2 linked regions of the Streptomyces venezuelae genome follow. The protein of the gene in region 1 interacts with the protein of each later gene in a pairwise test. Links are inferred from orthologs where the notes say so. Each region holds a gene or a part of one and is shown on either strand. Other genes may lie near its edges.

The links.
Region 2: the proteins of rlmN (region 1) and ftsZ interact in binary tests that used the Escherichia coli proteins (3 or more experiments, as listed by UniProt). The link is inferred for Streptomyces venezuelae from one-to-one orthologs.

The regions. Positions count from the first base shown.
Region 1 is NZ_CP029189.1:5,401,016-5,404,283, reverse strand. Bases 271-3,226 are described here. They hold rlmN (23S rRNA (adenine(2503)-C(2))-methyltransferase RlmN), read right to left. Parts: upstream 2,327-3,226; coding sequence 1,214-2,326; downstream 271-1,213. Other genes in these bases: DEJ51_RS24270 (phosphatidate cytidylyltransferase), read right to left, coding at 2,420-3,226; DEJ51_RS24280 (thiamine ABC transporter substrate binding subunit), read right to left, coding at 271-960. Outside these bases: more of DEJ51_RS24280, read right to left, coding at 1-270; more of DEJ51_RS24270, read right to left, coding at 3,227-3,268.
Region 2 is NZ_CP029189.1:2,041,016-2,044,276, forward strand. What follows is about bases 183-3,131. They hold ftsZ (cell division protein FtsZ), read right to left. Parts: upstream 2,286-3,131; coding sequence 1,080-2,285; downstream 183-1,079. Other genes in these bases: DEJ51_RS08615 (YggS family pyridoxal phosphate-dependent enzyme), read right to left, coding at 183-308; pgeF (peptidoglycan editing factor PgeF), read right to left, coding at 295-1,062; DEJ51_RS08630 (cell division protein FtsQ/DivIB), read right to left, coding at 2,565-3,131. In the rest of the region: more of DEJ51_RS08615, read right to left, coding at 1-182; more of DEJ51_RS08630, read right to left, coding at 3,132-3,261. UniProt on the Escherichia coli protein: Essential cell division protein that forms a contractile ring structure (Z ring) at the future cell division site. The regulation of the ring assembly controls the timing and the location of cell division.

The sequences.
Region 1 (3,268 bases):
GGGGTTCACGAACATCTGGAGCGGCATGTCCTCCTGGAACTTCTTGCTGACCAGGAAGTCCACGAGGGCCTTGCCGCCCTCCTCGTTCTTGGCGCCCTTGAGCAGACCCGCGAACTCGATCTGGCGGAAGCAGGTGCCGGTGGAGACGCCCGTGGGGGCCTCGGCCGGCTGCGGCTCGCCGTACAGGACCTCGACCGGCGGGCTGGAGGCGTAGGAGACGACCAGCGGGCGGTCGCCCTTGGCCTTCTTGCCGCCCGCGGATCCGGAGAAGCGCTCGTTGTAGGCCTGCTCCCAGCCGTCGACGACCTCGACGCCGTTGGCCTTGAGCTTGCTCCAGTAGTCCTTCCAGCCGTCCTCGCCGTACTTGCCGACGGAGGCGAGCAGGAAGCCGAGGCCGGGAGAGGAGGTCGCGGCGTTCTCGGTGACCAGCAGGTTCTTGTACTCGGGCTTGATCAGGTCGTCCAGCGTCTGCGGCGGGGCGATCTTCTTCTCGGCGAAGTACGCCTTGTCGTAGTTGACGCAGATGTCACCGGAGTCGATCGGGGTGACCCGGTGCTCCTTGTCGAGCACGTACTCGGGCTTCACGTCGGCCAGGCCCTTGGCCTCGTACGGGGTGAAGATGCCGTTGTCGAGGGCGCGCGAGAGGAGGGTGTTGTCGACGCCGAAGAAGACGTCGCCGCGCGGGGAGCCCTTGGTGAGGATCTCCTGGTTCAGCGCCGCGCCCGCGTCCCCGGACTTCAGCACCTTGACCGTGTAGCCGCTCTGCTGCTCGAACTCCTTGAGGACCGATTCGGTCACGTTGAAGGAGTCGTGGGAGACGAGCGTGACGGTCTTGGACTTCGGGGCGTCGCTCGCGCCCGCGGTCTTGTCGTTGGCGTCGCCGCCACCGCAGGCGCTGAGCGTGGTGACGCCCAGCGCGGCCGCGAGCGCGACACCCGCCAGCTTCTTGGTGGTGCTCATTGGTGAATTCCTCCTGGGATGTCCAGGAGAAGACGCGGCCCTGCCCGGCGCTCTGCGAGAGCGGACGCCGGGCAGGGCGCAACAGCAAGAGTGGTGACCGAACTTCCTACCCCGAATGACCGGGGCGAGGTTCAGAGGGTCTGCGGATGACGGATACCGCACTCTCAGCGCTGTGGCGCTCCCCTGTCGGAATATGAAATTGGTTCGGCCACAGGGTACCCCGTGGCCGAATCTCCTCGAACAGAAGCGGAACCTAGCGCTCCGAGGCGGCCAGCTGGCCGCAGGCGCCGTCGATCTCCTGGCCGCGGGTGTCCCGTACGGTCACCGGCACGCCGTGCCGGGCGATGGCCTCGACGAAGGCCTTCTCGTCCTCGGGCCGCGAGGCGGTCCACTTGGAGCCCGGCGTCGGGTTGAGCGGGATCAGGTTGACGTGCACACGCTTGCCCTTGAGCAGCTTGCCCAGGAGGTCACCGCGCCAGGCCTGGTCGTTGATGTCGCGGATCAGCGCGTACTCGATGGAGATCCGGCGGCCGGACTTCTCGGCGTACTCCCAGGCCGCGCCGAGCACCTCACGGACGTTCCAGCGGGTGTTCACGGGGACGAGGGTGTCGCGCAGCTCGTCGTCGGGCGCGTGCAGCGAGACGGCCAGACGGCACTTGAAGCCCTCGTCGGCGAACCGCAGCATGGCCGGGACCAGGCCGACGGTGGAGACGGTGATCCCGCGCTGCGACAGGCCCAGGCCGTCGGGCTCGGGGTCGGTGAGCCGGCGGATCGCGCCGACCACGCGGTTGTAGTTGGCGAGCGGCTCGCCCATGCCCATGAAGACGATGTTCGACAGCCGTGCCGGGCCGCCGGGGACCTCGCCGTCGCGCAGCGCGCGCATGCCGTCGACGATCTGGTGCACGATCTCGGCGGTGGAGAGGTTACGGTCCAGGCCCGCCTGGCCGGTGGCGCAGAACGGACAGTTCATGCCGCAGCCGGCCTGCGAGGAGATGCACATGGTGACCCGGTCGGGGTAGCGCATCAGCACCGACTCGACGAGCGTGCCGTCGTGCAGCTTCCACAGGGTCTTGCGGGTGGTGTCGTCGTCGCACGAGATGTGCCGGATGACGCTCATCAGGTCCGGCAGCAGCTCCTGCTGGAGCTTCTCCCTCGAGCCGGCCGGGATGTCGGTCCACTCGGCCGGGTCGTGCGCGTACCGGGCGAAGTAGTGCTGGGAGAGCTGCTTGGCCCGGAACGGCTTCTCACCGATCGCGGCGACCGCCTCACGGCGCTCGGCCGGGGTCATGTCGGCGAGGTGCCGGGGCGGCTTCTTGGCCCCGCGAGGGGCGACGAAGGTGAGCTCTCCCGGAACGGGGCGGGCCATGGCAGGTACTCCTTGTAAGACGAAAGGCGCGCCGCAGAAGCAGCGCGCCTTCCAAGAGTAACCGCCCGGCGTCCAGCGACGCCTTTTCGCAGGTCAGCCGGTGCCCACGAAGGCCGCCAGCAGCAGCCACACCACGGGGGCCGTCGGAAGCAGGGAGTCGAGGCGGTCCATGATGCCCCCGTGTCCCGGCAGCAGGGTGCCCATGTCCTTGATGCCCAGGTCCCGCTTGATCATCGACTCGCCCAGGTCACCCAGGGTGGCGCTGACCGCGACCGCGAGACCCAGCAGCAGGCCCTGCCACCAGGAGCCGCCGTCGATCAGGAACTCCATGCACAGTGCGCCGGCCGCCATCGCGAAGGCCACCGCGCCGAACAGTCCCTCGCGGGTCTTTCCGGGGCTGATGCGCGGGGCGAGCTTGGTCTTGCCGAAGCGCCAGCCGACCGCGTAGGCCCCGGTGTCGCTGACCACGGTCAGGAGCAGGAAGGTGATCACGCGCTCGGCGCCGTCGTCGGCGGTGAGCAGCATCGCGACGAAGGTGGCGAGGAAGGGCACGTAGAACGCCGCGAAGGCGCCCGCCGTGACGTCCTTGAGGTAGTCCTCGGGCGGTTCGGTCATCCGCCACACCAGGACCGCCAGCACGGTCAGGGCCATGGCGACCCAGGCGCCCTCGGCCCCCCGGACGTATCCGGCGATGACCATGGCGGCGCCGCCGACCGCGAGCGGGACCAGCGGGGCCTTGATGCCCTTCTGCTCCTGCAGCCGGGAGGTGAGCTCCCACAGGCCGACGACGACCGCGACGACGATGACGCCGACGAAGACGGCCTTGACGATCAGCAGCGAGGCGAAGATCACCGCGCCGAGACCCACGCCCACCCCTATGGCGGCCCGCAGATCCCGGCCCGCGCGCTTCTTCGGCGGCGGGGGCGAGGCGTCCTGCGGCTG
Region 2 (3,261 bases), 3.4 Mb from region 1 along the record:
GACTGCACGACATGCGCGTATCCCGCCACGGAACGGACTTTGTTCGTCTGCAACTGACCGACGAAGTGCCAGTCGAGCGGCAGATCCGCGCAGGCCTCGGCCTTGGGGGCGGCATCCTGGTCACGATTTTCCGCAACATGACGGACGCCCAGGTCCGCCAGCAGTCGTACGTCGCTCGCGGGGTAGGTCTTGGTGACCACGATGAGCGTCACCTCGTCCCGCCCCCGCCCCGCCGCCGCGCAGGCGGACGAGATACGTTCCTCCACCCGCGCCAGGTTCTCGGCGAGCTCCGACTTACGATCCGTCATTCTTCTTTTCCCCCGGCGATCCGGGGGTCGTCCCCCGGGAAAGCTCTGTCAACCAGACATATCCGGCAAGGCGTCCGGTGACCCGGTCGCGGCGGTACGAGAAGTGGTCCCGCGACTCCAGTGTGCAGACCGGCGAGCGGCCGCCGTTCACCACCCCCGCCTCGGCGAGCTGGGCGTGCACCCCGGCGACCACGTCCACGGCCGGTGTCCCCCAGCTCGTCTCGGCCCGGGCGGCGGGCACCACCTGGGCCACCGCCTCCCGCATCTCGGCCGGCACCTCGTAGCAGTGTCCGCAGACCGCGGGTCCCGTACGGGCGACGATCCGTCCGGGATCGGCCCCGAGGGCGACCATCGCCTCGACGGCGGCGGGCACCACCCCGGCGACCAGTCCCGGCCGTCCGGCGTGGGCGGCTGCCACGACCCCGGCGACGGGGTCCGCCAGCAGGACCGGCGTGCAGTCGGCGGTGAGCACCGCGAGGGCGAGTCCCCGACGGGCGGTCACCACCGCGTCCACCGCCGGGACCTCGGCGTCCGCACCCCAGGGCCCGTCCACCACCGCCACGTCCCGGCCGTGGACCTGGTTCATCCAGACCACCCGGTCCGGCGCCAGGCCCAGGGACTGCGCCGCCCGGGCCCGGTTCGCGAGAACGGCGGCAGGGTCGTCTCCGACCGCGCCGCCGAGATTGAGCTCCTCGTACGGAACGGCGCTCACTCCGCCCCACCGGTCGGTGAAGGCGAAGTGGGCGCCGCCCACGTGATGCTGCTCCGGTGTCACTTCAAGAAGTCCGGAACGTCCAGCTCCTCGGCCGGGCTGTCCTGGTACGGCCGGGCCGTGGGGACCTGCGGCGCGGGGGCCTGGACCTCGACCGGGGCCGCCTCGACCGGAGCCGGGGGCTCCTCGCGCGGGGTGACCGAGCCGAGTCCGCCGAAGGCCGGGCGGGCCGGCTCGGCGGCGCGGACCGGAGCCGGGGCCGGCTCCTCGCGCTTGGTGGACGCGGCACCGATGACGTTGTCCCGGCGGGCCGGGGGCTGTCCGCCGTCGAACCCGGCCGCGATGACGGTGACCCGCACCTCGTCGCCGAGCGCGTCGTCGATGACGGCACCGAAGATGATGTTCGCCTCGGGGTGCGCGGCCTCGCTGACCAGCTGCGCGGCCTCGTTGATCTCGAAGAGACCGAGGTCCGAGCCACCGGAGATGGAGAGCAGCACGCCACGGGCGCCGTCGATGGACGCCTCCAGGAGCGGCGAGGAGATCGCCATCTCGGCGGCGGCCACGGCGCGGTCGTCGCCGCGGGCCGAGCCGATGCCCATCAGGGCCGAGCCGGCCTCGGACATCACGGACTTGACGTCGGCGAAGTCGAGGTTGATCAGACCCGGGGTCGTGATGAGGTCGGTGATGCCCTGGACGCCCGAGAGTAGGACCTGGTCGGCCGACTTGAAGGCGTCGAGCACGCTGACCTGGCGGTCCGAGATGGACAGCAGTCGGTCGTTGGGGATGACGATGAGGGTGTCGACCTCTTCGCGGAGCTCGGCGATGCCGTCCTCCGCCTGGTTCGCGCGGCGCCGGCCCTCGAAGGTGAACGGCCGGGTGACCACACCGATCGTCAGGGCGCCCAGCGAGCGCGCGATGTTGGCGACGACAGGTGCGCCGCCGGTGCCGGTGCCGCCGCCCTCACCGGCGGTGACGAAGACCATGTCGGCCCCCTTGAGGACCTCCTCGATCTCCTCGCGGTGGTCCTCTGCCGCCTTGCGACCGACGGCCGGGTTGGCGCCGGCGCCGAGGCCACGGGTGAGTTCACGGCCGACGTCGAGCTTGACGTCGGCGTCGCTCATCAACAGCGCCTGCGCGTCCGTGTTGATGGCGATGAACTCGACGCCCTTGAGACCGACCTCGATCATTCGGTTGATGGCATTGACACCACCGCCGCCGACACCGATGACCTTGATGACTGCGAGGTAGTTCTGCGGTGCTGCCACGTCGAAGGCCTCTCGCCTCGAGTTACGTGTCGCCGCCTCGCGGGCCTGCGTTGCGACGACTGATGCCGAAATAGGGACGGTCCGAACGCGCCGACCCGAACCCTCACCCTGAAGTTTAGGGTTAGGGGTGTGCCTGTTCCTCGGACTCTTCCGAACAGGACACTAAGTCGACAAGTAGCGCGTGTTCAACGAACACGCCGAACCTCCCGTTTTTCTTTTCACCCTATGTGATCACCCGTATCGCTGGCCAACCAGGGTGCGCCGCTGTTGGACCGGACGTCAACTCCCGGACGCAGCAGGGGCGGTGGGGACGCTCACGTCGAAGTGAACGGCCTTGGGGGCGGCTTTCAACAAAGCGTTCAAAGCCCGGCCCTTCGCGTCGCTCTGTTCACCGCTGCCCCACGTCACGGACCGGCCCCTGGTGAGCTCCAGGACGACCGAATCGTAGGAACCCACCTTGACCTGCACGGTTTCCTTCGCGATCGGCTCCGGGAGGGAGCTCGCGACGAGTACGGCCTCGTGCAGCAGCCGTTCCTCGTCGAAGCGCCGGGCGCTCGGCGATCGACCGGCGTTCAATTCGAGGACCGGAACGCCCGCGGGTGCTTTCGGAACCGTGTCGAATCGCACACCCGATGCGTCCACTTCCACGAAGTTGGCGTCCTTTTTGATGAGCAGGACGGGTTTGCGTTCCGTCACTTTCAGACCGATGCCGTGCGGCCAGGCACGCACCACGTCGACCGAGTCGATGCGGGGCAGCCGGCCGCGGAGCCGGCCTTCGATCTCGTCGGTGTCGACGCTCACCAGGGGCGCGCCGACCGGGACGGCCGCGGCGCCCAGGACCTGCTCGGAGGTGAGCACGTCCATACCGGTGGCGGCGACCTTCTCCACGCGGAGCCAGGACGAGCCGTAGAGCACCCAGGTGCCGCCCGCGGCGAGGAGCACGGCGGCGGCCAGCGAGGCCAGCACGGGGCCCCGG